Regions from separate parts of the Micromonospora musae genome, predicted to be linked through region 2. Evidence: riboswitches for the same ligand, from Rfam matches in the RefSeq annotation. Region 2 holds a riboswitch; each other region holds the start of a gene.
The links. Region 2 has a riboswitch for cyclic di-AMP ahead of D7147_RS29690 (C40 family peptidase). Riboswitches for the same ligand answer to the same signal wherever they lie in the genome.
Positions count from the first base shown of each region.

Region 1: linked by a shared signal. The riboswitch ahead of D7147_RS02490 (coiled-coil domain-containing protein) and the one ahead of D7147_RS29690 (C40 family peptidase) in region 2 are both predicted to bind cyclic di-AMP.
Region 3: linked by a shared signal. The riboswitch ahead of D7147_RS22055 (LysM peptidoglycan-binding domain-containing protein) and the one ahead of D7147_RS29690 (C40 family peptidase) in region 2 are both predicted to bind cyclic di-AMP.
Region 4: linked by a shared signal. The riboswitch ahead of D7147_RS16625 (coiled-coil domain-containing protein) and the one ahead of D7147_RS29690 (C40 family peptidase) in region 2 are both predicted to bind cyclic di-AMP.

Region 1 is NZ_RAZS01000001.1:525,621-533,258, forward strand. It holds gene D7147_RS02480 (heavy metal translocating P-type ATPase) at 1-793, opposite strand, end outside; gene D7147_RS02485 (YibE/F family protein) at 1,000-2,361, shown strand; cyclic di-AMP (ydaO/yuaA leader) riboswitch at 2,528-2,659, shown strand; gene D7147_RS02490 (coiled-coil domain-containing protein) at 2,663-3,679, shown strand; gene D7147_RS02495 (carbonic anhydrase) at 3,757-4,410, opposite strand; partial or broken gene D7147_RS02500 (helix-turn-helix transcriptional regulator) at 4,584-4,904, shown strand; gene D7147_RS02505 (hypothetical protein) at 5,381-5,749, shown strand; gene D7147_RS02510 (hypothetical protein) at 6,021-6,818, shown strand; gene D7147_RS02515 (YkvA family protein) at 6,886-7,230, shown strand; gene D7147_RS02520 (pyridoxamine 5'-phosphate oxidase family protein) at 7,258-7,638, shown strand, end outside.
Region 2 is NZ_RAZS01000015.1:78,951-86,588, reverse strand. It holds gene D7147_RS29725 (NUDIX hydrolase) at 1-103, opposite strand, end outside; gene D7147_RS29720 (VOC family protein) at 390-830, opposite strand; gene D7147_RS29715 (helix-turn-helix transcriptional regulator) at 884-1,891, shown strand; tRNA gene D7147_RS29710 (tRNA-Gly) at 2,006-2,079, opposite strand; gene D7147_RS29705 (zinc metalloprotease) at 2,328-3,308, shown strand; gene D7147_RS29700 (pyridoxamine 5'-phosphate oxidase family protein) at 3,382-3,945, opposite strand; gene dcd (dCTP deaminase) at 4,045-4,623, shown strand; gene D7147_RS29690 (C40 family peptidase) at 4,716-5,756, opposite strand; cyclic di-AMP (ydaO/yuaA leader) riboswitch at 5,769-5,906, opposite strand; gene D7147_RS29685 (N-acetylmuramoyl-L-alanine amidase) at 6,146-7,638, shown strand, end outside.
Region 3 is NZ_RAZS01000008.1:4,195-11,832, forward strand. It holds gene D7147_RS22020 (FUSC family protein) at 1-115, opposite strand, end outside; gene D7147_RS22025 (putative quinol monooxygenase) at 236-568, opposite strand; gene D7147_RS22030 (DinB family protein) at 704-1,273, opposite strand; gene D7147_RS22035 (helix-turn-helix transcriptional regulator) at 1,368-2,321, shown strand; gene D7147_RS22040 (N-acetyltransferase) at 2,589-3,332, opposite strand; gene D7147_RS22045 (hypothetical protein) at 3,428-3,730, opposite strand; gene D7147_RS22050 (methyltransferase) at 4,031-5,047, opposite strand; cyclic di-AMP (ydaO/yuaA leader) riboswitch at 5,364-5,554, shown strand; gene D7147_RS22055 (LysM peptidoglycan-binding domain-containing protein) at 5,552-6,166, shown strand; gene D7147_RS32735 (hypothetical protein) at 6,332-7,638, opposite strand, start outside.
Region 4 is NZ_RAZS01000005.1:411,220-418,857, forward strand. It holds gene D7147_RS16610 (alpha/beta fold hydrolase) at 1-134, shown strand, start outside; gene D7147_RS16615 (HelD family protein) at 262-2,379, shown strand; gene D7147_RS16620 (cation diffusion facilitator family transporter) at 2,486-3,400, shown strand; cyclic di-AMP (ydaO/yuaA leader) riboswitch at 3,553-3,682, shown strand; gene D7147_RS16625 (coiled-coil domain-containing protein) at 3,696-4,760, shown strand; gene D7147_RS16630 (hypothetical protein) at 4,886-5,404, shown strand; gene D7147_RS16635 (SRPBCC family protein) at 5,432-5,902, opposite strand; gene D7147_RS16640 (STAS domain-containing protein) at 6,126-6,488, opposite strand; gene D7147_RS32445 (hypothetical protein) at 6,828-6,968, shown strand; gene D7147_RS16645 (hypothetical protein) at 7,212-7,619, shown strand.

The DNA.
Region 1 (7,638 bases), on a different contig from region 2:
CGGCGACCATGCGTTGGATGCCCGCCAGCGTGGTCTGCTCCCCGACCGCCTCGACCCGGATCCGCAGCGCCGAGTCGGCGGCCACCGTGCCCGCCACCACCCGATCGCCGACGGACCGGGACACCGGCCGGGACTCCCCGGTGATCATCGACTCGTCCAGCTCGGCGGCGCCGTCCACCACGCGTCCGTCCGCCGGCACCCGGCCACCGGGCCGGACCAGCACCACGTCACCGACCCGCAGGCCGGTCACCGGCACCGGCTCGGTCCGGCCGTCCTCGGTGACCCGCTCGGCCTGGTCGGGCAGGAGTGCGGCGAGCGCCGCGAGCGCCCCGCGCGCCTGCCCGATCGCCCGCATCTCCTGCCAGTGTCCGAGCAGCATGATGGTGACCAGAGCCGCCAGCTCCCACCAGAAGTCCAGGTCGAAGGCGCCCAGGCTGGTGGCGAGCGACGCGCCGTACGCGACGGTGATCGCCATGGCGACGAGCAGCATCATGCCCGGCGCCCGGTCCCGCACCTCGCGTACCGCGCCGACCAGGAACGGCCAGCCACCCCACCAGAACACCACCGAGCCGAGCACCGGCCCGACCCAGGTGAGGCCCGGCGCGTCGAGCCGGTAACCGAGCCACTCCATGACCATGTGGCTGGTGACCACGACCGGCACGGTGAGCGCCAGACAGATCCAGAACCGCCGCCGGAACATCGCCGGGTCGTGGCCGGCGTGCTTGTCGTGGCCACCCCGGCCGTGGTCCGGCTCGGCTGCGCCCGGGTGGTGCGGTGACGGATCTGCGGCCATGAACCCAACATGCCCCGTCGGCCGCCGCCGTGGGGGCCTTCGCCGTCATGACGTGACACCGTCGGCGTGAACAGGCGCCGGAGGGTCGCCATGGTTAGCATTCCGACGATGACTCTCCGGATCTTTCGTGGCGGGGCGGTCCCGCGCCGCTGAGCCGATCGCCCCACCGGCACGTACCCTGCCCCGGATTCGTTGGGAGATTCGTAATGGGCGCCGACCACAGCCGTCCCGCACCGTCCACCCCACCGGGGGTGCGACGGATCCTCCTCGTGACGGTCGTCCCGCTCGTCCTCGCCACCGTGGTCGCCGCCCTGGTGCTCTGGCCCCGCGACGTTCCGGAGACGGAGGGCAGCGGCGATCCGGCCCGGTATCACGGCACCGTCACCCGGGTGGTGAGCGAGGCCTGCTCCCCGGTGTCGGAGACGCCGGAGGGGACGCCCGGTGGACGGCCACAGCGCTGCGGCACGGTGACCGTACGTGTGCAGGACGGCCCGGCCGCCGGTCAGCAGGTCGAGGCGCCGGTCCCGGACGGTCCGGGGGCACCGGTCGTCGAGGCGGGCGACGAGGTGATCATGGTGCAGCTGACCGATCCGACCGACCCCTCGTCGTCGAGTTGGAACGTCGCCGAGCACCAGCGCGGCCAGCCGCTCGTCTGGCTGGCGCTGATCTTCGCCGGGGCGATCGTCGCGTTCGGACGGTGGCGGGGCCTGGCCGCGCTCGCCGGCCTCGCCGCGAGCTTCGGCATCCTGCTCACCTTCGTCCTGCCCGGCATCGGCGCGGGGCACTCACCGCTGCTGGTCGCCGTGGTCGGCGCCGCCCTGATCATGTTCGTGGTGCTCTACCTGACGCACGGCGTGACCGCGCAGACCTCGGTCGCCGTGCTCGGCACCCTCGGCAGCCTGGTGCTCACCGGCGTCCTCGGCGCGGCTGCCACCGCCGCCACCCACCTCACCGGCTTCGGCAGCGAGGACGCCCTGACGCTCTCGATGTTCCGCGGCGACGTGGACCTGCGGGGCCTGCTGCTCGCCGGGATCATCATCGGGTCGCTCGGCGTGCTCGACGACGTCACGGTCACCCAGGCGGCCACGGTCACCGAGCTGGCCCACGCGAACCCGGGGTTGTCCCGGCTCCAGCTCTACCGGGCCGCGACCCGGGTCGGCCGCGCGCACATCGCGTCCACGGTGAACACCATCGTGCTCGCGTACGCGGGCGCCTCGCTGCCGCTGCTGCTCCTGCTCACCGCCGACTCGCGCCCGGTGGGTCAGCTCCTCACCAGCGAGTTCCTGGCCCAGGAGATCGTCCGTAGCGCGGTCGCGACGCTCGGGCTGATCGCCGCCGTCCCGCTCACCACCGGCCTGGCCGCGATCGTCACGACGGCCGGACGCTCAGTCGCCGCACCGGCCGACGGCGAGGCGAAGCCCACCCACCCGACCACCCGGCCCGCCCCGGACCGGAGCGACGTGTTGGAGGCGCTGGGCGCCGGGCGACACGACCCGAGCCCGATCCCACCCCCCGCCACCCCCGGTGGCCGGCCCGACCCGGACAGGAGAACGGAGAGCGCATGGTGACACTCCTCAACGTGACCGCGCAGGCTCGCCGGCCTGGCAGCTGCGCCACTGGTTACCCAGCGCTATGGCGAAATGACGCCTTTAGTCGGCATCCGGGCGTAGCTCCCCGGCCGGGCTCTCGGGTAACCTCGCTGCCGGTAACCGCCGAAGGCGCGCAGCGGCGCCTGCGGTACCACCGCCCAATCGCCGGACGGCGAGCCGGGAACCCAGGTACCTGGGGTGAGTCCGCGTCAGCGGTAGGGGCCACTTCCGCCCCGAACCCGTCAGCTAACCCGGTCGGCGGTCGACGGAAGGGAAAACTGTGACGGCACCCCTACGCCGCTGGTTGATACCCGTGGTGGCCGTGATCGCCGCGCTGACCGTGCTCGCCGGGCCCCTCCCGGCGTCCGCCGCACCCAAGCCGGCCGTTCCGTCCGGGCACGAGGACGACGACCCGCCACTGCTCACCGACGTCGTCGAGACGACGAACCGCAACTACACCGCGGCCAAGGCCAAGCTGGAGAAGTCCAAGAAGCGCCAGGTGGAGCTGGGCCTGGACGTCAAGCGGGCCGAGGCCGAGCTGAACGCGTTGGCGCCGCAGGTCGGCCAGGTCGCCGCCCAGTCGTACCGCACCGGTCGGATGGGCGCGGTCGGGATGTTGCTGTCGAGCAACGACCCGGACTCCTTCGTGGAGCGGGTGATGGGCCTCGACGAACTCAACATGGTCAACTCGCAGAAGCTGTCCCGGATCAACGAGGTCAAGCACCGCGCCGAGCTCGCCAAGCTGGCGATCGACACCGAGGTCCGCGAGCAGCAGAAGCAGGCCGCCATCATGGCCAAGCAGAAGCGCGAGGCGGACAAGGCCCTGGCCCTGGTCGGCGGAAAGGGCTTCACCGGCGGTCTCGTCTCGGCCACCTCGCCGGTGGCGAGGATGGGTCCCGGCCGGACGGCCGACGGCGACTGGAAGCCGATGTCGTGCAGTGAGCCCGACCCGACCACCTCGGGCTGCATCACGCCCCGCACGCTGCACGCCTACAAGGAGGTCAAGCGAGCCGGCTTCAACCGGTTCGTCGGCTGCTACCGACCGGGCGGGCCGTGGGAGCACCCGAAGGGCCGGGCCTGCGACTGGTCCCTGCAGAAGAGCGGCTTCTCGCCCTGGCACAACGACGACACCCGGATGTACGGCAACAACGTCGCCGCGTTCCTCATTCGCAACGCCGACCGGCTCGGCATCTACTACGTGATCTGGAACCGGCAGATCTGGTTCCCGGCCACCGGCTGGAAGTCCTACAGCGGCCCGTCCAACCACACGGACCACGTGCACATGTCGCTGCTGTAGCGACCGGTTGAGAACGGCAAGGGCCGCCCCGCATTCGCGGGGCGGCCCTCTCGCTTCTCCTGGCGTCGTGGAGGGTGTCAGCCCGCCGTCGGATCCGCGCCCGCCGCGGGCGGAAGCACCCCGGCGACCTGACGGACCTCGCCGGCGGCGAGCCGGTACGACATGCCGACCACCCCGCACCGCCCGGCCTCGACCTCGGCGGCCAGCACTGCCGAGTTCTCGAGCAGCGCCTCGACGGTCTGCGCGATGTGGAGGTCGATGATCCGGTCGAGGTCGTCGACCCCCTCGGCGGCGGCGCGACGCAGGCTGGGCAGCACGGCGTCCACCACCGCGCCCAGGTGACCGGGGGGCTGCGTGCCGGTGTCGAGCGACTCCCGGGCCGCCTTCACGGCCCCGCACGAGTCGTGCCCGAGCACCACGACCAGCGGCGCGCGCAGCACCGTGACCGCGTACTCGACGCTGCCCAGCACCTCCGGCCCGGTGGTGTGCCCGGCCGTACGCACCACGAAGAGGTCGCCCAGCCCACGGTCGAAGATGATCTCGGCGGCGAGGCGGGAGTCGGAGCAGCCCACGATCACCGCGAACGGGTGCTGCTCGTCGGCGACCGCGGCCCGGTGGCCGGCGTCCTGGTTGGGGTGGCTCGGGGTGCCGGTGACGAAGCGGTGGTTGCCCTCGATCAGCTCGGCGAGCGCCTGCTCCGGACGCAGCACCGGCGTTTCGGGTCCACTCATCCCCGCACCTCGACTTCCTATGCGATCGGTGTGATCACCCACGGTGACCGCCGCGGGCTCCCGTCCACGGTCACACCCACCCGGAGACACGTCAAGGTATACGTGATTTGCGTTTCAGGTATTCGCGGACGGGTCACGATCGATGGAATCGGAGGGATGGGCCGGGCCCTACGATGACGGCCATGGCGACGAGCGCGAGCGGGTACGGCGGCACCCGGAACTGGACGTTCCTCACCAATCATGGACATGTGCTGCTCGCCATCGCGCGCAATCCCACCGCGCGGCTGCGGGACGTCGCGGACGAGGTGGGGGTCACCGAGCGGGCCGCCCAGGCGATCGTCGCCGACCTGGAGGCCGGCGGTTATCTCAGCCGGACCCGGGTGGGGCGCCGCAACGAGTACACCCTCAACCCAGCCGGCCGGTTCCGCCATCCGGCCGAGGCCGACCTCGAGGTCGGGGCCCTGCTTGCTCTCTTCACCGAGCTGCCCGACACCGCCGTCGCCGGGTCCACGGCCGACGGCGGCCGGTCCGACGCCGACGATCCCGGGCCCACGACCGACGGCGGCCGGTCCGACACCTGACTCGGCGGGCCACCGCCGACACGGCCCGGTCCGCCACCGCCGGGCCCGCGACCGACCCGGGCCGGTCCGACGCCGACGATCCCGGGCCCACGGCCGACGGCGGCCGGTCCGACACCTGAGTCGGCGGGCCACCGCCGACACGGCCCGGTCCGCCACCGCCGGGCCCGCGACCGACCCGGGCCGGTCCGACGTCGACGACGCCGGGACCGGTGACCTGGACGGTTGATCGACTCGACCGAGGCCCGGATGCCGCGAGGTGGCCGGGCCGCGGTCGCGCCCGCCGTCGGTCACCGGTGACCGTCCGTCCGATGAGGACGGGTGGGCACGGTCACGTCGGCGGTGGTTCCGGCCAGGCTGCGCCCGACGGCCGAGAGCGGTAGGTTGGTCCCGTGCTGTCCGTAGCGTCCGCCCGCCCCACCTGGCGGGCCACGCTGCGCACGTTGGGCGAGCTGACCCGGCTCGCCGTGGCCACGCTCGCGCTCGCCGTCGGCCTCGGCGCCGCGGCCCCGGCCGGGCCGCCGGCCACCGCCGCCCAGCTCCAGCCCACCTCGGTCAGCAGCCAGGTCGAGGTGCTGCGACCCGAGATCGCGCCGGCCGCCGAGCGGTTGACCCCGGCCGAGGCTCCCGCGCACCGTCCGGCCGACCGGCCGCTGCTCGCCACCCCGGCGGTCGGCACCCTGACGGCGATGCCCGAGGCTCTCCCGGCGATCGACGCCGGCCGCGCCGCGCCCGGTCGCCGGGGCCCTCCGCTCGCCTGACCCGAGGGCCATCCGCCCCGGCACCGACGGCCCACCACGGCCGTGGCCGAGGCCGTTCGCGCCGTAAGCCCTGGCCGGCGTCGTTCGCCCGCAACGGCCTGACCGCTGCGTCGCCCGGCTCGACCGCCGAACCCGCACACCGGATGGCCGCCGTGCGTCCCGCACCACCGACCTCCGCGTCACGGAGCGGTGCGGGACCGGCCCCCGAATCTTCCCTCCGCTCACCAGCGGGTCAGATCGTCCATTACCGACAACCGACCACGAGGTGCAGATGATGCAGACCGTCCTCTCCGCCGTCCTGCCCGACGTGCCCCGCGCCGCCGTGATCTGGCTGAGCCTGCTCGCCGTGGTGGGCGTCGTCATCGCCACCCTGCTGCTCCGACCGGGCCGGCTCGCCATCGGCGCCGCCACGAGGATCCGGCGCGCAGCGATGCCGGGCCGGCTCGAGTTCGCCGAGGAGGAGCGGGACCGCACCCGCTACTCGCAGGAGGTCGCCGTGGCCGCGGAGCGCGCCACCAGCACCGCGGAGCGACAGCGGGCGGAGTGGCTCGCCGCGCAGGACGCGGTCGAGGTGGCCTGGCAGGCGTACGAGGCGGCCGAGGCGGACGTCCGACGCCTGGGCGCCGCCGCTGCCATGCCGCTGCCGCGTACCGCCCGCACGCCGGCCGAGTACGTGGACCGCGAGCGCTTCCTGCACCGCGCCGCGCTCGACGCGTACTGGCAGCGGGAGCTCTCCGTCGAGCAGCTCAGCGACGTGTTCGCGCACCGCAACGGCTGGGACCCGCGGCTGCACCCGGTGGAGCAGGAGCTGGTGCTGCGACGGGCAGTGCGCGACAACCTCCTCGCCCGCCACCAGGTGGCACGCGAACAGGAGCAGCTCGCCTGGCGGGAGGTCGAACGCACTGCCGCGGCCGCCCGCAGCCTGCGGGAGGAGGCGTTCGCCGCCACCGGACGCCGGGCGGAGGACGCCGAGTCGGTGCTGCCGCTCAGCGAGGTCGCCCGGCCGATGGAGCAGACGCGGGAGAACCAGGTCGTGGCGCGGGGGCGCGCGGCCGTACCGGCGTACTGACCGGGGCCCGGCGCTGACGGCCGCCTCGAACAGGGTGCAGGCGGCCGGATTGGGTTAGCGTGACCGCATGTCGCGCGAAGCGTGGATCGTCCTCCTCGTCATCGCCGGCGTCGTGCTGCTCGCGACGCTGGTCGGCGCCGTGGTGCTGGCCGTCCGGGTGGTACGGACCCACCGGCTGCTGACCTCGCTCGGCTCCAGCGGCAAGGTGGCTCTCTACGGGGCCCTGGCTTACACGATCTTCCCGGTCGACCTGCTGCCCGACCCCATCTACCTGGACGACATGGGCATCCTCGCGGGCACGTTGATCTATCTGAGCCGGCTGGTGCAGAAGCACCGGGAGGCCGCTCGCCGGTTGCCGAGCCAGCCGTACGCGCCCCCGGGCCCCGGGCAGGACCGCCGGCGCGTGCCATGATCGGTCGACGGATTGGGGGGACCGGAGATGCCGGGCACGCGCCTGCTGGACGTACGTGACGATCGGGTGATCGCCTTCTGCCGGGAACGGCACCTCGCCACGCTCACCACGCTCCGGCCGGACGGTACCCCGCACGTGGTGCCCGTCGGGGTGACCCTGGACCCGGCGTCCGGCCTCGCCCGGGTGATCACCTCCGCCGCCTCCCGCAAGGCCCGGCACGTCGCCGCTGCCGGGGCTGAGGGCGCGCCGGTGGCGCTCTGCCACGTCGACGGCCGCCGCTGGCTCACCATCGAGGGGCGGGCGGTCGTCCGGTCGGACGGGACGGCGGTCGCCGAGGCGGAGCGGCGGTACGCGGAGCGTTACCGCGCCCCGCGCCCCAACCCGGAACGGGTCGTCATCGAGGTCACC
Region 2 (7,638 bases):
TCCCGGCCAGCCAGGCGCGGCACTCCGCGCGGTGCTGCGCCTCCAGCTCGTCCACCGGCACGATCGCGTCGACCATTGCCCGAATCTCGTCGTGTACCCGCACCCGGCGGATGGTGCCAACTCTGCGCACCCGCGGTCAACGCCGGCAGCGGCCGGCAAGGCTCGACCCGGAGCGCTGCGGCCCGACCGTCGATAGACTCGGAGGTACGAGAGCTACGGAGGCGTCCGATGCTTGAGACAGCAGTGGTCGTGGTGCTGGTCGCACTCGAGGTGCTCTTCTGGGCCGGGCTGGTCACCGCGGTCCGTCGCGGCCACGCGCGAAGGCGGCCGACGTTGTAGGCACGACCCGCTGCTTCTTGCGCTCTGCTCAGCGAGTTCTTGCGCTCTGGTCAGCGAGCGAACTTCTCGATGGCGGCCGGCGTGACCGGGGTGAAGAAGTTGACGAGGTTGCCGTCCGGGTCACGGAAGAGCAGCGAGCGGTTGCCCCAGGGCAGCGTGGTGGGCTCGTTGACGAAGTCCTCGACGAAACCGGTCAGGTTCTGATGCACCCGGTCCACGTCGTCGACGAGGAACTCGATGATCACGGAGTGGTTGTCGGCCGGGCGCGCGGAGCCGGGCGCGAAGAGCGGGACGGTGCGGGTGCTGCCGATCGCGAGGGTGCCGGAGGCGGTCCGCAGCTCGGCGAAGTCTTCGGTGGCCCAGTCCGCCTGCACTCCGGTGACCCGCTCGTAGAAGTCGACGAGGCGCGCGATGTCGCCGGTGATGATGCGGATCGAGACGAGGTTCATGTTGATCTTTCCTTGATAGGCGGAGCCGTTCGACTTGCCCACGTTAGACCCGATACCGGACAGAATCGGTCCAGTATTCACGCTAGGTTCAGGGCGTGGCTCGACCTACTGCTCAGGTCCTCACCCTGCTGGAGCTCCTGCAGTCGGGCGGCATCCGGACGGTGGCCGAGCTCGCCGACCGGCTGGGCGTCGACGGGCGCACCGTGCGGCGGTACGTGGGCCACCTGATCGACCTCGACGTGCCCGTCGAATCGGTGCGCGGTCGCTACGGCGGGTACCGACTCGCTCCCGGGTACCGCATGCCCCCACTCATGCTCAGCGACGACGAAGCCCTCGCCGTACTGCTCGGTCTGCTGGCGGGTCGCCGAAGCGGGCTGATGACCACGGCCGGCACGGCGAGCGAGACGGCCGCAGCCAAGATCCGCCGGGTACTGCCCGAGCGCCTCGCCCGCCGGCTCGACGCCGTGCTCGAGACCCTCGCCTTCACGGCTCCGCTCGGCGAGCTCGCCGCCCCGCAGACGGCCGTCCTGCTCGCTGTCGCCGATGCGGTCCGCTACCACCGGCCGATCTCGATCAGATACACCGCCGCCGACGGCCGACGCAGTCAACGCACGCTGCACCCGTACGGGCTCGTCGCCCATTCGGGACGGTGGTACGTCACGGGCACGGACCCCGAGATCGGCGAGGACCGCACGTTCCGGCTCGATCGCATCACGGACGCGCGGACCCTGCCCGGCTCGTTCGAGCCGGTCGCCGGAATCGATCCGGCGCAGCGCCTCCTCTCCGCGCTCGCCGAGGCCCCGTACCGGTATGAGGTGACCCTGCGGATCAAGGCGACGGTGGAGCAGATCCGCAGCCGACTTCCCGCCAGCGTGGCGAGCATCGAGGAGCCCCCGGCGGACGCGGATCCCGGGGCCGAGGGCTGGCTCCGCGTCGAACTGCGCGCGGAGCGGCTCGACTGGCTGCCTCCGCTGCTCGCCTCGCTCGACCGGCCGTTCATCATCGAGCGGCCGGACGAACTCCGCGGCCTCATCAGCGCGCTCGCCGACCGACTCGCGGCCTCCGCCCACAGAGTCCGTCCCGCACCCGACGACAGCCCCTGAGGCCTGGTCGCAGAGCCCTTGGCGTCGAGCGCTTATCGGCATGGCGAGCGAACGGCGATAGACAAAGCGAAGGCCCAGCGTCGGGAATTGCTTCCTGACCTGGGTCTTTGCCGTTGGAGCGGGTGACGGGAATCGAACCCGCACTGTCAGCTTGGGAAGCTGATGTTCTGCCATTGAACTACACCCGCAAGCGGCACCACTGTACCCGAGTCGCCAGCCTCCCGCATCCAGGTACCCCCGCGGCGCAGCGGCCGACCGCCAGGCCGGGCGGGCCGCGTCGGACGGCGTCCAAGGCGACGCCCCCGGTCCGCCAGATACTTTCACCACGGCAATATATAGGTGTTCTCAAATCTCTCGATGGCTTGTAACGTCTGCCTCACGTTCTCAGCCACGGCGTGACACACCTCCCGTCGCGCCGCCAGAAAGAGGTGGGCCCATGGGACTCCGTCCCAACCTGCTGACCCGGCGTGCCGCCGGCGTCGCCTCCACGACCCTCGCGCTGCTGCTCAGCACGGCAGCGGTCGGCGTCGCTCCGGCCGCTTCGGCCTTCTCCGCCGCCCCTGGAGGCACCTGCGTCGAGCCGGCCGACGCGCACGCCGACGCCCGCGTCAAGGCCGGCGGCGCCGCGAAGCACGAACCGAACGAGCTGACCGCCGCGCAGATCAAGGAGCGGGAGGCCGACCTGGCCGCCGCGCTGCGTGAGCGCGCCAGCCGGCGTACGGGTGCTGTCGTGCCGCTCGCCACCGTCACGATCCCGGTGGTCGTGCACGTGATCCAGGAGAACAACACGCGGGCCGGCGGCAACATCCCGGACTCGATGATCCAGAGCCAGATCACCGTGCTCAACCAGGCGTACAGCGGCGCGACCGGCGGGGCGGTCACGGCCTTCGCCTTTCAGCTGAGCAAGATCAACCGGGTGGTCAACCCGTCGTGGTACCCGATCCTCGAAGGCTCCTCGGCCGAGCGCTCGATGAAGTCGTCGCTGCGTGAGGGTGGCAAGAACACCTTGAACCTCTACCTGGGCGACGTGACCCCCGGCCTGCTCGGCTGGGCGACCTTCCCGCAGCAACGGCTCAGCAGCACCGACGGCGTGGTCGTGCTCAACGAGTCGCTGCCCGGCGGCACCGAGCCCAACTACAACCAGGGCGACACCGGCACCCACGAGGTCGGCCACTGGCTGAACCTCTACCACACCTTCCAGGGCGGCTGCTCCGCCTCGGGCGACGGCGTCGCGGACACGCCGGCCGAGGCCTCACCGGCGTACCAGTGCCCGACCGGTCGGAACACCTGCAGCGCGGCCGGCCTGGACCCGATCACGAACTTCATGGACTACACCTACGACTCGTGCATGTACCAGTTCACCCCTGGGCAGGCGAGCCGCATGTTGACCGCGTGGAACGCCTACCGCGCGGCCTGACGTCGACGCGTACGACCGGTGCCGGCCCCGTCGCCACGGGGCCGGCACCGGCGTTTCGCCCCCCAGGACGCGGTCAGGCCGCCGAGCGCTGGACGTCGCGGCGCCCGCGGCGGCCGGGTCGGGTCTGCGGCACCACGGGGGTGGGGCCGAGCCGCCGATCGTCGGCATGCGGGTCGAGCCAGACCTGCACCGCCGGACGGCCGTGCCCCTCGCCCGGCCCGCCCGCGCTGCCGGCGTCACGCCGGGAGAGCATCGCCACGTCGACGGTGAACTCGAAGAGCCGCCAGTCGACCTGCGGCGCGGCCCCGGCCCGGGCCGCGAGCCGGGCCACGCGGGCCTGGTCGGTGACCGGCCGGGCCTGCCCCGCCACGTAGGCCTCGTCGTCGCTCTCCTCCGGCGGGAAGGAGTGCAGCGCGTAGCGGCCGTCCCGCTCCAGGTCACGCCGCTTCGGCGAGTCGATGATGAAGCAGAAGAGCCCCTCGTCGGTGATCACCGGCGACACCGGGTGCACCCGGGGCCCGCCGTCGGCACGGACCGTGGCCAGGTAGCCGAAGCCCGGACCGTACTGCTGCATGAGAACGCGGATCCCGTCGGCGAGCCGGGGCTCGTCAGCGGCGAATTCGGACCAGGAAGCCATGCGGGCATTCTATCGAACAAATGTTCTAGAGGCGACGCGACGCGCTGGTCACGGGCACCGGATTCGAGCTGTCCGAACGTGCCTCGCTATGGTGGTCCGATGCTGCTCTCCGACCGCGACCTGGTCTCCGAGATCAAGGCCGGCTCGCTCGGGCTGGAGCCGTTCGAGCCCACCCTGGTGCAACCGTCGAGCATCGACGTACGTCTCGACCGGCTCTTCCGGGTCTTCAACAACCACCTCTACACCCACATCGATCCGGCACAGCAGCAGGACGACCTGACGTCGGTGGTCGAGGTCCCCGACGGGGAGCCGTTCGTGCTGCACCCGGGGGAGTTCGTGCTCGCCTCGACGCTCGAGGTCATCTCACTCGGCGAGCAGCTCGCCGGCCGGCTGGAGGGCAAGTCGAGCCTGGGCCGCCTCGGTCTGCTGACCCACTCCACCGCCGGCTTCATCGATCCGGGGTTCTCCGGCCACGTGACCCTGGAGCTGTCGAACGTGGCGAACCTTCCGATCACGCTCTGGCCAGGCATGAAGATCGGCCAGCTCTGCATCTTCCGGCTCTCGTCGCCCGCCGAGCACCCGTACGGTTCGGCCGTCTACGGCTCGCGCTACCAGGGGCAGCGCGGCCCGACCCCGAGCCGGGCCTGGCAGAACTGGCGTACCTGGCCCACCCGCTGACCGACCGACCGGCCGACCAGGCTGCTCGTTCACGGAAAGAGTGGTCATTCGCGCGCGGATGACCACTCTTTCCGTGAACGTGCGCGGACGCGTCAGTCGGGACGGCCGAAGCTGTGGATCGGGCCGTCGTCGACCTTCTTCATCTTGACCGGCACTCCGGCCTGGGAGGCGTGCACCACCCATCCGCCGCCGACGTACATGCCGACGTGGTGCAGGTCGCTGTAGTAGAAGACGAGGTCGCCGGGGCGGAGGTCGGCCCGGCTCACCGTCTTCGTCGCCCGGCGCTGCTGCGCGGCGTTGTGCGGCAGCGACACCCCGGCCTTGGCCCAGGCCGCGAGCATGAGCCCCGAGCAGTCGTACGAGTCGGGGCCGTCGGCCCCCCAGACGTAGGGCTTGCCGATCTGGGCGCAGGCGAACTTCACCGCCACCCCGGCCGCGCCACCCGGATAGGTGGCCGGGCACGGGGCCGGCCGCAGCGAGCCACCGCCACCGTTGCCGTACACCTTGATGCGCAGCTTCTGCAGCCGCTCGATCTCGGTGTTGATCTGCTTCTTCTTCGCCGCCAGCTGGGCCTCGGTACGGGTCAGCTCGGTGACCAGCTCGTCCAGCGGCGCCTTCTGCCGGGCCAGTTGGTCGCGCAATTCGACGACCTGGGCGACGTCCTGCTGCTGGTTGTGGGCGAACCGGTCGAGCAGCTCCAACTGCCCGACGACGTCACCCGGCGACTGGCTGCCGAGCAGCGCGTTGACGGTCGAGAGGTTCTCGCCCTTGTACGCCCGCACCGCGAGCACGCCGACCTTGTTCATGGCCTGGTCGATCCGGAGCTGCAGTGGCTTGATCCGGGCGGCGAGCGCATCGGCCTGCCGACGCTTGGCGGTGAGTTCCTGACGGGTCGCGTTGTGCCGCTCGATGACGGGTTCGAGCTTGTTCCAGTCCTGGTCGATCTGGCGCTCGATCTCGGCGACCGACGGGTCCGCGTGGGCCGCGGTGGCGCCGCCGCCGAGGACGACGCCGATGCCGACGAGGGCGGCGAGGACGGTGGTGAAGCGGGACCAGCGTGGACGCGGCGCACCCGTCGTCGGGCCGGCTGTCGCCGGCCGTCCGGACGGAGGCCGCGGGGCATGGTGGGCCACCGGGCTCCGTACTCCTTCTTCCCTGACCGCCTACCGGGTTAGCTGACGGGTTCGGGCGGGAAGGTCGGCGCCCTACCGCAGTGGCTGCGGATTCACCCCGGGAACCTGGGTCCCCGGCTCGCTCGGGGAGCGACTCGGCGGTGTCGGACCGTTACCGCCCTGGTTGGACGGACCTGTTGCCGGCCGACGATTGACCAGACTAGAGACCCTCGTTACCGATCCGCAACCCTTCAGGCGGTGACACTCCGTGCATGGCGCGGCGGAACGCACTCTCCGTGCGAATCTCGAAGATTTTTTTCCTATGCGATGGGCAGATCGAAAGGTATTGACCGAGGCGGGCCGGCGGAGCGAAGGTGACCAATACCTGACCCGTCCTTACTGGGGGCCCGATGCATCGATCAACCATCTCCAGGAGCAGGCGCGCCCTGCTCGCCGCCGCGGTGGTCAGCGCCACCGCGGCCGTGCCACTGACCGGCGTCCCGGCCAACGCCGCGCCGGCCGGCGACCGCCAGCAGCAGTACGTCGCCGCAGCGACCGCATACGGGGTGCCGGAGAGCGTCCTGCTCGGCGTCTCGTACCTGGAATCCAGGTGGGACACCCACGCCGGCACGCCCAGCACGAGCGGCGGCTACGGCCCGCTGCACCTCACCGACGCGGCTCACGTCGCGAACCTGCCCGCCGCTTCGCACGTCGACGAGGGCGAGGACCCGCGCGGTGACACGTCCCGGCCGTTGACCCTCGGTGCGCCGAAGAAGTCCGCAGCCGACGCACCCGCACCCGCGGCGCTACGGACCCTCCAGGCCGCTGCGGCGCTCACCGGGGCCGACGCCGAGGCACTCCGCACCGACCCCGCCACCAACATCCGGGGCGGCGCGGCCCTGCTCGCCTCGTACCAGGAACAGCTGGGCGGCCCGGTGGGCGCGGCGACCGACCCGGGGGCCTGGTACGCGGCGGTGGCCCGCTACTCCGGCGCGGAGACCGAGGAGACGGCGACCGCCTTCGCCGACGAGGTGTACGACCAGATCCGACTCGGCGCGAGCCGACGTACCGACGACGGGCACCAGGTCACCCTCCGCGCACGGAAGGTGACCACGGAGACCGGCGCGCTGCATCGGCTCGGGCTGCGCGAGCCGCAGGGGCGCGCCGGAGTCGAGTGCCCGGCGCGGCTCGGCTGCGAGTGGATCCCCGCGCCGTACGAGCAGTACGGCCCGACCGTCGGCGACTACGGCAACCACGACCTGGGTGACCGGCCGGCGCAGCAGAAGATCGAGTACATCGTCATCCACGACACCGAGGGGTACTACCAGCCCAGCGTCGGCCTCGTGCAGCAGGCGGACTACCTGGGCTGGCACTACACGCTGCGCTCGGTGGACGGCCACGTGGCGCAGCACGTGAAGGCCGAGGACGTCGGCTGGCAGGCCGGCAACTGGTACGTCAACGCGAAGTCGATAGGCATCGAGCACGAGGGCTTCGCCGGCCACGGCACCTGGTACACCGAGGCGATGTACCGCGCCTCGGCCAAGCTGGTCCGGTACCTGGCGCTCAGGTTCGGCATCCCACTGGACCGGCAGCACATCATCGGGCACGACAACGTGCCCGGGACGGTGGCCTCGACGGTGGCCGGCATGCACTGGGACCCGGGCCCGTACTGGGACTGGTCGCACTACTTCGACCTGCTGAAGGCGCCGTTCCGGACCACCGGCACCAAGCGGACCGGCCTGGTCACCATCGACCCGGACTTCGCCGCCAACCGGCCGGCGTTCGTCGGCTGCAACCGGCAGCCGCCGGGCGTGCCGAACCCGCCGCCGCCCGCCGAGCCCTGCCCGCTGCGCGGCTCGTCCGCGGTCGTCCTGCACAGCGCGCCGAGCCAGGACGCCCCGCT
Region 3 (7,638 bases), on a different contig from region 2:
AGCGGCCGCCGTAGAAGACGGCGGAGGCGACGAGGGTCAGCCGGGCGGCACGTCGTAGGACGACGTACCGCGGGTCACGGTGACGCACCCAGGCCAGGAGGCCGCTTCCGAGCACGCCTGGACTCCCGTCGCGCGTACCTCAGTCCCCGAGGCAATCTTCCATCCACGGGTCGCGGCGGGATCGGCTTTCGGCGTAATCGCCGCCGATGGAGGCCGTTGCCGGGCTCCCGCTATCTCAGGGGCGGTCCGGGACGGCCATCTCGCCGAGCTCGGACCAGTCCTCCTGCGGGACCGTCACGTTGACGATCTTCGGAGTCTCGGCGAGGTGCGGCGGCAGGGTGCGCTGCGCCGTCCGGAAGTGCTCGGACTGCACGTGCGCCCCGCCCGCGTCCGCGTCCCGAAACGCCTCGACCAGGACGTACTCGGTCGGGTCGGCGAGGCTGCGGGACCACTCGAACCAGAGGCAACCCGGCTCGGCGCGGGTGGCGTTGGTGAACTCGTCGACGATCTCGGGCCACCGGTCGGCGTGCTCCGGCAGCACCCGGAACTTCGCGGTAATGAAGATCATTCATTCCTCCCCACGGTGGCGGCGCGGAGCGCCGGACGGACGGCGTTCACCGTACCGGCGTCGGAACGCCACCGCAGCCGCCCGGGCGCTCGGTGTGGGGGCGCGGCTCACCGAACCCCCACACCGTGCTGCTGGTCAGCCCATGCTCTTCGCCCCGTCCAGGGACTCGCGGAGGATGTCGGCGTGGCCGGCGTGCTGAGCGGTTTCGCCGATGATGTGCATCAGCACCCGCCGGGCCGACCACCGCGCGCCCGGCTCGAACCACGGGGCCTCCGGTAGCGGGTGGGTGGCGTCCAGGTCGGGCAGGGTGGCGACCAGCTCGTCGGTCCGGCGGGCCACCTCGGCGTAGTCGGCCAGCACACCGGCCAGCGTCTCGTCGGGGAGCAGCCGGAACTCGTCGGCCCGTTTGGCCCAGTCGGCCTCGGTCATGGCGGTGAAGTCGTCCATCGCCGACGGGCCGGCCACGATGAAGTCAGCCCAGCCCCGCTCGGTCGCGGTGACGTGCTTGATCAGGCCACCCAGGCACAGCTCGCTGACGGTGGTCTGCCGCCCGGCCTGTTCGTCGGTGAGGTCGCGGGTGGTGAAGCGCAGGAAGTGCCGAGACTTGGCCAGCATCGCCAGCAGATCGGCCCGCTCACCCGTGGCGGCCGGCTCGTCTGCCCGGTCACCGGTGGCCCGCTCGGTGGCGGTCGTGGTCTCGCTCATGGTCTCACCCTCCGTTGTCCTGTTCCGGATCAGGACCCACGCTAGGGCGCACTGCGGACACTTCCTGACCTCTATTAGCGGAAGAATCACGGACATGGCGAACACCAGCACCCGGACGCTGCGGCTGCTCTCCCTGCTGCAGAGCCACCGGTACTGGCCGGGCGAACAACTGGCCGAGCGCCTGGGCATCTCCGTCCGCACCCTGCGCAGGGACATCGACCGCCTGCGCGAGCTGGGCTATCCGGTCGAGTCGCAACGCGGGGTGGACGGTGGCTACCAGCTCACCGCCGGTGCGGCACTGCCGCCGCTGGTGGTCGACGACGAGGAGGCGGTCGCCCTGGCCGTGGGGTTGCAGGCCGCCGCGCAGAGCGCGGTGGAGGGCCTCGCCGAGTCCTCGGTGCGCGTCCTGGCCAAGGTGGTGCAGGTGATGCCGGCCCGGCTGCGGCGCCAGGTCGAGGCGTTGCGCGCGATGACCCTGCCCGCCGGCTGGGACGGCCCGACCAGGCCGGAGGTAGACCCGGGAATGCTCACCGCAGTGGCGTTGGCCTGCCGGGACAGCGAGCACCTGCGGTTCTCCTACACCGCCGCCGACGGCCAGCGCACCGACCGGCATGTCGAACCACATCGGCTGGTCTCCCTGGGCCGCCGCTGGTACCTGGTCGCCTACAACCTCACCCGGCATCAGTGGCGCAGCTTCCGGGTCGACCGCCTCACCGCGCCACACGGCACCGGCTCCCGGTTCCGACCCCGCGACCTGCCCGCCGCCGACGCCGCCGAGTTCGTCCGCACCAGCCTGGGCAACATGCCCCACCCGTACCGGGTGGAGGCCCTCGTCGACGCCCCGGCCGCGGCCGTGAGATCGCGGATCGGCCGGTGGAGCAGAGTCGAGGAAGTCGACGCCGAGCACTGCCGGGTATTCATGACCGCCGACTCCCTGGACTGGCCGGCCATGGCGCTGGGCACGCTCGACGCCGACTTCCGCGTCCTCGACCCGCCCGAGCTGCTCGAACTGCTGCGGAACTGGGCAGCCCGGTTCAACCGGGCCTAGGGTCTGTTTCATGAGGCTCGCCCGAGCGAACCGAGGCCCAGGCGGCGGTCCGGCGAGGCGGAGGTTCGTGCGGATACCGGTGTGGTATCCGGACGAACCTCCAACGCGGCCGGTCGTCGCTTGGGGCCGGCGCAGCCGGGCACGGTCTCATGAAACAGACCCTAAAGTCTGCTGCGCGCACTGCGGTGACAGCACGAGCAAGCACCGGGCGGTGCGGCCTGGCCAGGCCACACCGCCACGTCTGTGCCACGCTCTGCTGAGCTGGAGCTAGAGGCGGTGCCGGACCCAGACGTTCGGCTCCACGTAGACGGCGTGATCGTGCGCCACGTCGCAGTGCACCGGTACGAGCGCACCCGGCACCCGCACCGGCCCGCTCGTGTCGAAGGGCAGGCCGGTCCAGCGCCGCCAGTCGGCGAGCGTGCCGGAGATCGTCATCGACCGCGTCGCCACCCGCTCGATGCGTCCACCGGCGCGTACGTGCACCCGCAGCCAGGGGTCGACCGGCAGCCCGTCCGGGCGGACCCGCCTCGCGTACTCGGTCATCGGCAGGTCGGGCTGGGCGTGTTTGCCGTTCGGCCGCACCGGCGCCACCAACGTGTCGTACCCCTGCTCCGCGGCGGCCCGACGCATGGCGTCCAGCATCAGCGCGGAGAGCCCACCGCCGCGCCGGTCGGGCCGGATGCAGATCTCCAACGCGGAGACGATGTTGGTCTCGGCGCCGCTGAGTCGGTCGACGGTGGCGCGCTGGATCATCCGGTCCCAGCCGCCGTCGGGCAGCTCCGGCTCGGTCCAGCGCAGCGGCACGGCGTACGCCCGGGCGACCGCCCGGCCCGGCTCCGCCGGATCGACGGCGGCGAAGACGAACTCCGGATACAGCTCGTGGGCGACGCAGTAGTAGACCGAGCCCATCGGATCCCAGAGCATGAACGGCGGCCACGCCCCGTCGAAGTCCTCGTCGAGCAGGGCAGCGAGCTCCGGCCGCTCGGCGAGGCTGGCGATGTCGATGGTCACGGCCGCACGGTAGGGGCCCCGCCCCCGCGCCCGCACCTCATATTTCGACGCCGACGGCGCTCCCGGGCCGCGCTACGGGACGGCGCGGCCCCGCCTCACGCCGCGGTGCGGCGGTTCGCCGGCGGCATCGGGACACCGGACCAGGCGGCGGGGGAGTTGTAGGTGACCGCGACGGCGGGTTCACCGGCCGGGCCACCCTGCGCCGCGCTCAGCGCCCGCTGGGCGTTGTTCCACGCCGTGCACGGCCACGGCTCACCGGCGCACAGCAGGTTGCGGCAGCCGCCCTCGCCGTCGGGCTCGTGCGCGTCGGCCACCTCGAGCGCGAGCTTCCACAGCAGCGGGTCGGTCACCTCGTCAGGGCGATCTGTGACGGCCTCGCTACGGCTTGTTTCGGACATGGCTGTCCCCCTCGGGTTCGTGTCCGCCCTACCTTCACCACTGTCTCCCCCCGGTAAACCCCGGTGGCTGGGCGCTGAGCTGCCGGGGTCTCCGTTCCGGATTGTTGCCGACGCGGCCCGGTCCACCCCAGCTTTGACCGCCCACCTGTCGCAGTCATCACGGGAGGTACGCCCCGATGACCACCGCGGATCACCGTCCGCAGTGTCCTGGTGCCGTACGGTCATCGCCGGTGGCGCAGGCGCGTGGGCCCGGCGGCGGCCGGGCGAAAGCATCCGGCCGCCGCACCCACCGTCCCGCGGTCAGGCCCGGCGGGCCACCACCGCGCCGTTGGCGCCCGGAGCGTCGAACAGCACCGTGCGGATGTCGACGAAACCGGTGTCGGTGAGCCAGGTCGCGTACTCGGCGCGGGAGTAGTTACGGCCGCCCTCCGTCTCGACCACCATGTTCATGCCCATCAGTGCCGCCGACGGCGGGCCGGTGCGCTCGTCGTTGAGCAGCAGCTCGCAGATGACGACAGCCCCGCCGGGTGGCAGCGCGGCGTGGCACTTCGCCAGCAACGCCCGGTTCGTGGGCTCGTCCCAGTCGTGCAGGATCATGCTCAGCAGGATGACGTCGTATCCCTGCGGCAGTGCGGGGGCGGCGAGGAAATCACCGGCGACGGTGCCGATCCGGTCGCTCAGGTCGGCGGCCGCTATCCGCTCCTCGGCTCGTACGCAGACATGCGGCAGGTCGAGCACGGTCGCCTGCAGCTCGGGCAGGGTCCGGCACAGCTCGATCGGGAATGCTCCAGCCCCGCCTCCGACGTCGAGCAGCGATCGGTGCGCGCCGAAGTCGTACGCGCCGGCCAGGGCCCGCGCGGTGAAGCTGGACGTGGAGTACATCGCGTCCCAGAACTGGCTGATCATCTCCGGGTCGCTGGTATCGAACATCGACTGCTGGCTCTGCGGGTCCCAGGTCAGCGGCCGGTCCGTGTGCAGCGCTTCGGAGATTCGATGCCACGGCAGATACGTACGCAGGTCGGAGTAGCGGATCTGGCCGCCGAAGTAGTACGGGCGCCCCTCGACCAGGAACTGTTCGGCGAGTTCGGAGTTGCGGTAGCCCGCGCCGGAGCGCTCCAGCAGGCCGAGTGAGGCGCACGCCGCCAGCAGCATGTCCGCCGGGCGCTCGGCCAGACCGAACTCGGCGGCTGCCTCGCCCACGGTGATGGTGCGCCCGCCCGCGAGCCGGGTGAACAGGCCGAGCTCGACGCCGACGGCGAGAGTCTTGAAGCCCCAGACACCGGCGACGAGATTCATCAGGGGAGTTGGATTGATCATGAAGACATCAGAGCATGCGCATCTGTTTGACATGTCGGGGGTGCCGGGAGTTGGTCGGCTGCTGGCGATCTGATTCGCGCGGCGCGACCGGCGATGTCACGTCTGGTCGTCGTTCGGTGGGCAGGTCGTGACCATCCTCCCTGTCGGACGGTTCGGTCCCGCCGGAAGCGTCCGGTTCGTCACTGCCGCACAGCCGGGCGAGGCGCGCAACTCGAGCGCCGGCCGCCCCGCGCGACCCGGTGAAGAACTTCACAGGAAGTGGGCAATCGTCGCGAATGGTGCCTAGCGTCGGTCGGGTTCGCCGACGCGAACACCGCGACCGGTAACGCCAAATCCTGCCGCCGGTCGTCGGAACGTCACCCGGGCAGGAGCGGGGGACCCACCGTTTCCCGGCGTCGCCCGCCTCCCAGGTCAGGGCGGCGCCTCGGGGTGAAGCCGCCCATCGTGCGGCCGGGCTCCTCAGTCCGAACCCGACAGCTCACCTCGTCGGCGTGGAGGAAACCAATGGCATCTGCCTACCATCCCCGTCACCGTGCCGTCACCGCCAGTCGCCTCGCCGTGGGCACCCTGGCCGCCGGCGCGATCACCGGCGCCGTCGCGCTCTTCGGTGCCGCCCCCGCACAGGCGGCGGTCAACTGGGACGCCATCGCCCAGTGCGAGTCCAGCGGCGACTGGCACATCAACACCGGGAACGGCTACTTCGGTGGCCTGCAGTTCTCCCAGAGCACCTGGGAGGGGTACGGCGGCACGAAGTACGCCGCCCGCGCCGACCTCGCCTCCCGTGCCGAGCAGATCGCGATCGCCGAGAAGGTGCTCGACGGTCAGGGCATCGGCGCGTGGCCGACCTGCGGCAAGGAGGGGGGCTCGACGTCGTCGAAGTCGACCGGCGCGTCGAAGCGCCCCTCGGGCGGCGAGACGAAGTCCACCACCGGCACCCGGCAGCACGACACGTCGACCCCCGGCGGCGAGACGTACGTGGTGAAGCCGGGGGACACCCTCTCGGAGATCGCCGCGGCGCAGCACGTGGCCGGCGGCTGGCACGCCCTGTACGAGCGCAACAAGCGAGTGGTCGGCGACGACCCGGGATTGATCTTCCCGGGTCAGCGTCTCGCCGTCTGAGCCCGCAGCGCGTGGCTTCCTGATCTCCGGATCCGGGTCGCCGGCCGTGGGTGGTCGGGGTCGGTCCGACCGACCCCGACGGCCGCGGCTCGTCGTCCACCGCGCCGTCCAGCCGAGCGGTCCGGCCGACCCTGAGCCGCCTGAACGCCGAGCAGTCGGCGGCGCTCAGGCGGTCAGCAGCCCGGCGAGGCTGAGCTGGTTGACGGCGGCGCCGACATCGGCCCCGGGGACGCGGGTGAAGAGCGCCGCCACGTGGTGCGCGGTCGCCCCGCCGTTACCGATGGCGGTCAGCAGGGCCGCGCAGGCGGGGTCGGTGCCAGGACCGGTCTGGCTGGTCATCGCGCGCACCGTCTCGTCGAAACTCCGGACCGGCGGAAGGGGCACGTCGAGTTCACCGGACGTGTCGGTGGCTCCCCGGTGCCAGCGGCCACCGACCCACCAGAGGCAGAACGTCAACAGCCCATTGCGGTTGCGGGTGTTGAGAACGCTGTCGGTGACCCAGGCGGGCGCTCCGGAGTAGAGGTCGGGCAGCGGCCGGCCGCCGTTGTAGGCGGCTTCGAGCAGGGGAGAGTCCCACTTCCCGCCGGAGAGGACCGCGCGTTCACCGGGGAGCACGAAGAGGACCGAGCCGCTGCGACGGTCGCTCTCGTACCAGGCGTGGCCGGGGAAGATCCGCGGACCCCAATCCGACCTGACGCCGACGTACACGGCGGAGAGCGCCGCCCATCGGGCCCAGACGTCCGCCAGTTGGGGGACGCCGTCGACGGCGACGCCGTTGCGGCCGGTGGCGGCTGCGGCGGCCGCCCGCTGCGGATCGCGTCCCTGGGCGGCGGGCCCGGCGACGTATCCGGCGAGCCAGACCGGTACCCGCGGGCGGGGGTAGGCGGCCAGGTCGTTGCGGTAGTGGTCGGCGGTCAACAGTTGGTCGTCGGGGAAGGGCTGGTCGCCGTAGTCGTACTCCACGGTCAGCACACCGCGGTTCGTGACGGTCAGCAGCAGCCGCCACCACGGCCCGGCCGGCATCTGCGCGGCGACGTCGCGTTGGTGGCGAACCAGTTCGCCGATGCTCAACGGCACGGGCGCCGCCGCCGACCTGTCGCCGGAGAAGAACCACAGCTGGGCGACCTCGGCGGAGACGGTGAAGGCGAATTCCGCCGAGAGCCGGTCCCAGCCGGGCGGTCCGAGTTGGGCCAGCTGTTGGGCGATCGGCTCGAGCAGCCGGGACGCCTCCGCGGCGATGGCGGCCTCGTCGGGTGAACCGTCGACCACGGTGAAGCTGCTGACGGCCGGCGGATGCCCCGCCGCGGCCTGGTGGAACGCCCGCTCGAACTCGGCCATGAACTGTGCCTCGTCCGACCCGGCGGAGGCGTGCGCGTTCGCGATCTCCTGCGTCGTGAACCGGTCCTGCGCCGCCTGGGGAGGGACGGAGGAGGAGACCTCCTCGATGCGGCCGGAGTCTCCGACCAGGAACA
Region 4 (7,638 bases), on a different contig from region 2:
TCTGCCCCGGCGCCGGGCACATGCTCATGATGGAGCGCCCGGACGAGGTGAACTCCGCCCTGCTCGGGGTGCTCCGCCAAGTGCTCGATCGGCCACGGCCCGCCGGGCGGCTCACCCCCGCCTCGCCGGCCTGACGAGGCGCGACGGGCGCACCTGGCGACGTGGTGCCGCCGGTCGGGGCCGTACCCTCGTTCGGTTGGCCCGACGTGCGGCCCGTGGTGTACCGCGGTGCCCGCCGCCGGCAAGGGATCAGGAGCGAGCGTGACCGACCAGACCACCCTGGAGCAGGAGATCGCCGTCGAGCAGCGGCATCTCGACCGGGTGTACGCCCGACTCGCCGAGCTGCGGCGGTCGGCGGTCCGCGCCGAACGGGACGGCTACCGGCTCGCCCGGGTCGGGAACTTCGGCGCTCTGGTCGAGCGGGACGCCATGGTCTTCCACGCCGCGCAGCGGCGCCACGCGCTCGACGCCGAGCACGAGGGGCTGGTCTTCGGCCGGCTCGACCTGCGTGACCATCAGGTGCTGCACGTCGGTCGGCTCGGCATCCGGGACGAGAACGCGGCCAGCCTCGTGGTCGACTGGCGGGCTCCGGCGGCAGCCGCCTTCTACCAGGCGACGCCGGCCCAGCCGCAGGGCGTGGTGCGCCGCCGGACGATCCAGTCGAGCGGGGAGCGGGTCGTACGGATCGAGGACGACCTGCTCGATCCGGGCGCCGCGCCGCCGGAGATGGCGGTGGTGGGCGACGGTGCGCTGCTCGCCACGCTCTCCCGGGCCACCGGCCGGGGCATGCGGGACATCGTGGCGACCATCCAGCGGGAGCAGGACGAGGCGATCCGCTCCCCCGGCTCCGGAGTCACGATCGTCTCCGGCGGCCCCGGCACCGGCAAGACGGCCGTCGCCCTGCACCGGGCGGCCTACCTGCTCTACTCCGACCGCAGCCGGTACGCCGGAGGCGGCATCCTGGTCGTCGGCCCCTCCTCGGTCTTCGTCGAGTACATCGCCTCGGTGCTGCCCTCCCTCGGTGAGGAGACCGCCACCCTGCACTCCCTGGGCACGCTCTTCCCCGGGATGACGGCGACCCGGACCGACCCGCCCGAGGTCGCCGCGGTGAAGGGCTCGCTGCGGATGCGCCGGGTGCTGGAGCGCGCGGCCCGGGACGCCGTACCGGGTGGGCCGACGGAGCTGCGCCTGCTCTACCGCGGCGAACTGCTGCGGCTGGAGCGGCGGGAGTTGGACGCGATCCGGGATCGTGCGCTGCCGCGGGGCGCGCGCCGTAACGAGGTGCGCCGGGCAGGCTTCGACGGTGTCTTCGCGGCGCTCTGGGCGCAGGCTCGCCGGCTGAACATCGGCAGGCTGCCGGAGCAGCGCGCCTTCGAGGACGAGATCGCCGACCGGCCGGAGTTCCGGGAGTTCCTCAAGGCCTGGTGGCCGCGGCTGCACCCCCGGCACGTGCTGGGCTGGCTGGCGAGCCCCGAGCGGCTGCGCCGGTACGCCGGGGGCGTCCTCTCCGGGGCGGAGATCCGGCTGCTGACGAATGCGTACCGGACCCTGGACGGCGAGGGGCTGACGATCGCCGACATCGCGCTGCTGGACGAGCTCGACGCGCTGCTCGGCAAGCCGGTGCGGCCGGCCCGGGCGAAGCGGGATCCGTTCCAGCTGGCCGGCGGGGTGCGTGAGCTGAGCACCTACGCCGACCGGCAGCGGGCGGCCCGGGAGGCGGCGCGGGAGCGCCCGGCCGACTACCGGGAGTACGCGCACGTGGTGGTGGACGAGGCGCAGGACGTCTCGCCGATGCAGTGGCGGATGATCGGTCGCCGCGGCCGCCTGGCGTCCTGGACGGTGGTGGGCGATCCGGCGCAGACGGCGTGGACCGGTGATCCGGCGGAGCTGACCCGGGCCCGGGACCAGGCGCTGGGCCGGCGCCGCCGGCACCACTTCACGCTCACCACCAACTACCGCAACTCGGCGGAGATCTTCGCGGTGGCGGCGGCCGAGATCCGCCGGCTCGACCCGGACCTGGCGCTGCCCACCGCGGTCCGCTCCACCGGCGTCGAGCCGGTCGAGCTGGCGGTGCCGGTGGCGGAGCTGGAGAGCGCCACGGTGGCGGCGGCCGCGACGCTGCTGGACGAGGTGGAGGGGACGGTCGGGGTGATCACGCCGGTGCCCCGCCGGAACGAGGTGGCCGGCTGGCTCGGCGCGCGGGGCGGGTCCCGCCTCCAGGTGGTGACCAGCCTGGAGGCGAAGGGTATGGAGTACGACGGGGTGGTGCTGGTCGCGCCGAGCGAGATCCGGGCGGATCCCGGCTCGGGCGTCCGGACGCTCTACGTGGCGCTCTCCCGCGCCACCCAGCGGCTGAGCACGGTCGACCCGACCGGCTGACGTTCCCCGACTTCTCGGTTCGGCCGTCGCGCATGGCCGACGGTTGCATACATTGCGATGTGAGCATATGTTTGACCGGTCCGAACCGTCGACGGAGGGTGGTTTCGTGGGCGCGGGTCATGGCCACGAGGAGACGGTGGCGAACGCCGCCCAGCATCACCGTGGCCGACTCTGGGCGGCATTCGGACTGCTGGCCGTCCTCATGGTGGTCGAGGCTGTGGCCGCCCTCCGCACCGGCTCGCTGGCCCTGCTCTCCGACGCCGGGCACATGTTCACCGACGTGCTCGGCATCGGCATGGCCCTCGCCGCGATCACCGCGACCCGGCACGCCAACCGGGACCCGCAGCGCACCTTCGGGCTCTACCGACTCGAGGTGCTGGCCGCGCTCGCCAACGCCGTCCTGCTCTCCGGGGTCGCCGTCTACGTGGTGATCGAGGCCGTCGGCCGCTTCGGCGACCCGCCGGAGGTGCTCGCCGGCCCGATGCTGGCGGTGGCCGTGCTGGGCCTGCTGGCCAACGTGGTCGCCTTCTTGCTGCTGCGGCCCGGGGCAAAGGAGAGCATCAACCTCCAGGGCGCCTACCTCGAGGTGCTCGGCGACCTGCTCGGCTCGCTCGGCGTGATCGGCGCGGCGCTGCTCATCACGGTCACCGACTGGTGGTGGGCCGACCCGCTGGTGGCGATCGCCATCGGCGTGTTCATCCTGCCGCGCACCTGGAAGCTCGGCCGGGCGGCGGTCCGCATCCTCGTCCAGGCCGCGCCGAAGCACCTCCAGGTGACGGCGGTGCACGATCGGCTCGCGGCCGTGCCCGGTGTGGCCGGCGTCCACGACCTGCACGTCTGGACGCTCACCTCGGGCATGGAGGTCGCCTCCGCGCACCTCACCATGGCCTCCGGCGCCGACGTCGGCACGGTGCTCACCGCCGCGCGGACCGCCCTGCACGAGGACTTCCACATCGAGCACGCCACGTTGCAGATCGAGCCGGGCGCGGCACCCGGGGCCTGCGGGTCCTGTGAGTGGTAATGAGCACATCCTTAATTCTGGGAGTGTATTGTCCGATATGCCGGAATTATCGGTGACCACAGCAGCACCGAGAGTCACATCTGCTGCGTAGGGCTCGCTGGCCCCGGTAGTCTCGGCTCCGGCCTCCGGTAGGTGGCGCTCACGGGCGCCGGCGGCGGCCAACGCCTAATCGCCGACGTTCGGCGAGCCGGGGAACCACGTTCCTGGGGTGCATCCGCGCGAGCGGTAGGGATCTTCCGTCCCGAACCCGTCAGCTAACCCGGTCGGCTGGCGGAAGGACATGCGCATGCCAGTAGTGGCACCCGTACGACGACGCGCCGCCCGGATGGTGGCCCTGATCGCCGCGACGCTCGCCCTCGCCGTCGCGCTCAGCCCCGGCACCGCCACCGCGTCCACTCCCCCAGCGGCCCTGCCCGCCGCGGTTCCCAGCAACGACGCCGAGGGCGGCACCCCCGCGCTCCGCGCCCAACTGGAGGCGGCGAGCAAGGGCTGGCTCGACGCGAAGGCGGCCCTCGCCCGCTCGACCCAGCGGCAGCAGCAGCTCACCGCGCAGCTCCGGACGACCGACACCGAACTGGCGCAGCGCAGCGGCAAGGTCGGCGAGATCGCCGGGGTCGCCTACCGCACCGGCCGGCTCGGCACCATCTCGGCGCTGCTCAACAGCACCAGCCCGGACGGCTTCATGGACCGCGCCGCCGCCCTGGACGCCGTAGCCGCCAACGAGGACCGGGTGCTGCGCGAGCTGATGGAGACCCGGGACACGGCGAACCGGACCCGCGCCGCGCTGGACGGTGAGATCAAGGAGCAGCGCAAGCAGGTCGCCGTGATGGCGAAGCGCAAGCAACAGGCCGAGCGGGCCATCGAGGTGGCCAACGCCAACACGGTCCGCGCCACGGCCGGAGGTTCCAACCGGGGCACCTCCACCGCGAACGCCGCACCGGCGCCCCGCAACCCCGACGGCTCCTGGCCGAAGGAGTCGTGCAGCGTCAACGACCCGACACCAGCGAGCGGCTGCATCACCCCACGCATGCTGCACGCGCTCAACCAGGCCAAGGCGGCCGACTTCACCCGCTACGTCTCCTGCCACCGAAACGGCGGCTCCGGCGAACACCCCAAGGGCCGGGCCTGCGACTTCGCCGCGCAGAAGAACGGGTTCGGCGGCGACGCCACCGGCGGCGACAAGACGTACGGCAACAACCTGGCCGCGTACTTCATCCGCAACTCCGACCGGCTCGCGGTGCTCTACGTGATCTGGTACCGGCAGATCTGGCTGCCCAGCAGCGGATGGAAGTCGTACAGCGGGGCGGGCGGAGACCCGTCGAGCGACCACACGAACCACGTGCACCTCTCGGTGTACTGACCTCGCGGCCGCGGGTGGCCCGGTCCGGCCACCCGCACCGCCGGAGGCGGTACGTCGCGGGACGTACCCGGGATGTCGTCGCTCGGCGGACGATCCGGCCGGTCCGCGCGGGCAGCATCACGGGCATGACCCGAACACCGCCCACCGCGCGCAAGGCGCTGCTCACGCTGCACCTGGTCACCTCGCTGGGGTGGCTCGGCGCGGACCTGGTCCTGCTCACCCTCGGCGTGGCGGTGCTGCGCGGCGCCGACCCGGACGTGGTCTATCCGGTGGCCGCGCTGATCGGCACGGTGCTCTTCGCCCCGCTGGCCGTCGCGGTGTGGACGGTCGGCGTGGCCAGCGCCCTGCTGACCCCGTGGAAGCTCCTCCGGTACCGCTGGGTGTTGGTGAAGCTGCTGATCACCACGGCGATGGTCGTGCTGGTGCTCTTTCTGCTCACCCCGAACCTGCGCGCCGCGGGCGAGCTCGGGGCCGCCCTCCCGGCGCGGGACCGGGCCGACCTGGTGATCGCGCCCGCCGTGTCGACCGGCCTGATGGTCATCGCGACGGTGCTCTCCACGTACAAGCCGTGGGGGCGGATGCGCCGGACCGGGTCGCCCGCGCCGGGCCGGCGCTCGCCGGTGGCCGGCCGCGCGGGCGCCTGACCGGCTCCACCAAACCCCCGGCGTCTGTCAGGACGTGGCGGGCGGTCCCTTCCGGTCGCGGTCGAGCGCACCGGCGAGCCGGTTCGCCAGTGTCAGGTGCGCGGCGCGGGCCTGCCGGAAGGCGTACGCGAAGAGCGGCGCGGGCGCGGCGAGGGTGATCTCGACGTCGATGCGCAGCTGCCCGTCCGCCTCGGTGTGGAGCAGGGCGCGGCTGCGCACGGTGGTGGCCGGCCACTGCCGGGCCACCGTCACGATCTCGTCCTCCGCCTGGACCAGCACGTCGGCCTGGTACCGCACCCGGAACCGCACCGGTCCGGCGGTGAGCCGGTCGCTGACGGTGTAGCTGGCCCGCGCGCCGGGGCGGGGCGGAAGCCGGCGGACCCGGACGATCAGCGGGTGCAGTTCGCCCTGCCGGTCGAGGTCGCCGAGGAGCGCGGCGGCGTCCGACGGCGAGCAGCGCGCCTGGACGCTGTAGCTGAAGGAGTCCCGCCTGAGCACACCGTCTCCCGCCGTCGCCGGTCGCCCGATCCTCACCCACCAGGGGCGAGGTGGCAACGGCTGAGCGGCCTCCGGAGCGCATACCGCGGCTTCGGGTGCCTGTCGGCCGGGCGATCAGCCGGTGGGACTCCGCAGCCGGTCGGCGGCGTCAGCGAAGCCGGCGACGTGGACCTCTCCGGCCTCGACGAGAGGGTTGTCGAGCCCGATCGGGGATGAGCGCGGCTCAGGCGCCGGGGAGCACCTCGGGCGTGGCCGTGCCGGCGTAGTAGGGCTCCGGAGCACCGAAGAGCCCGAGCAGGCCGGTCACCCAGAGCTGCCGGTGCACGAACCGGCTCGGCTCGGTGACCACGAGCTTGACGCCGCTCACCTCGGCGGTCTGGAACCCGGCGACCATCGCGCTGATGCCGACGGAGTCGATGAAGGTGACCAGGCGCATGTTGAGCTCGATGCGCGCCGGATGCCCCTTGGCCAGCACCTCGGCGATCGCTTCACGCACCTCGTACGCGGTGTCGACGTCGATCTCGCCGCGTGGGGCAATCTCCACGACACCGCCGGACAGTACCGACTTCACGATCGACAGGCTCACGCGAGCACCTCCACCCGCCCGTCCCCCGGGCGCCTCATCAGTACGCGGGCCGCGACCGAGAGTATTCCTCCGATGGCCTCGGTCGCCACCCCCGGGGGATGAGCAATTCGCGGATCAGGGCACATCTCGTCACCCTTGTCCGGATTCTTCTCTTCGTCTGTTCGTTCGACGGCCCCTCGGACCGACGCACCGCCGCCCAGGGTAGCCGGTCCGCGCCAGCCGGGCGGAAACGACGCGGCCGGTAAGGGTCCGGACCCATGATCCGATTTCGCACGGCGCGGGTGCGTTTGCCGGGGCGGCCTAGCATCGGCCGGGAGTCCACGACAGAGGGGATGATCAATGATCAAGAGACTGGCCGGGCTGGCCGGCGTCGGTGCCCTGCTCGCCCTCGTACTGGCCTGCGGCTTCGGTGGCAGCGGAGACGATGACGACGATGACGACGACTTCGCCCGGGGTGCCGCCGTCGTCTCGGTGCGCTGACCACCCCATCTCCGTCTCGAACGGGCCGGCCGCCCGAGCGCGGCCGGCCGCCGGGGCATGGTGAACCCGGCGCGACCCCGGCCGTCAGGCCCCACCACTTCGGGCGGTCCGGCTGGGGTGATTCGGCGGGTTTGGGGCGCCGATGGGCGGGGCACTGGCGGGTAGGCGAACCGTGACGCGCCGATCCGGATGGCCGGGAGCCGACCCGCCCGCCGTGGCCGGCGCACCGAGGAGGTAATCCCGATGTTCGGAACGACCCTGCTGGACCGCCGCAGCAGACCCGAGCGAATCGCGGACCAGGCGTGGCAGCACCTGGTCTCCAGCGTCAACACCGCCGGCGACACCGTCCGAGGCACCGCCCGCTCCGCGCAACGCGGCGGACACCGGCTCAGTGACGGAGCAGGTGACGTCGTGGGCAACGCTGCCGACGAGGCCCGCCGCCGGGCCACCCTCGCCTTCGACGCGCTCGCCGGTCGACGTCCGGCGCTGCCGTGGACGCTGCTGATCGGTGTGGCGCTGGTCGGCGCCGCCATCGGTTGGGCCGCAGGTACCGCCGCCCGGGCCGCGGGCAGCCGGGACGACCGCGCGGTCGACGACATCGACTTCGTGGACGTGGACCGCCCCAACTCCCCCGCCAACCTCGACACCTGAGCCCGAGCAAGGACGGTCC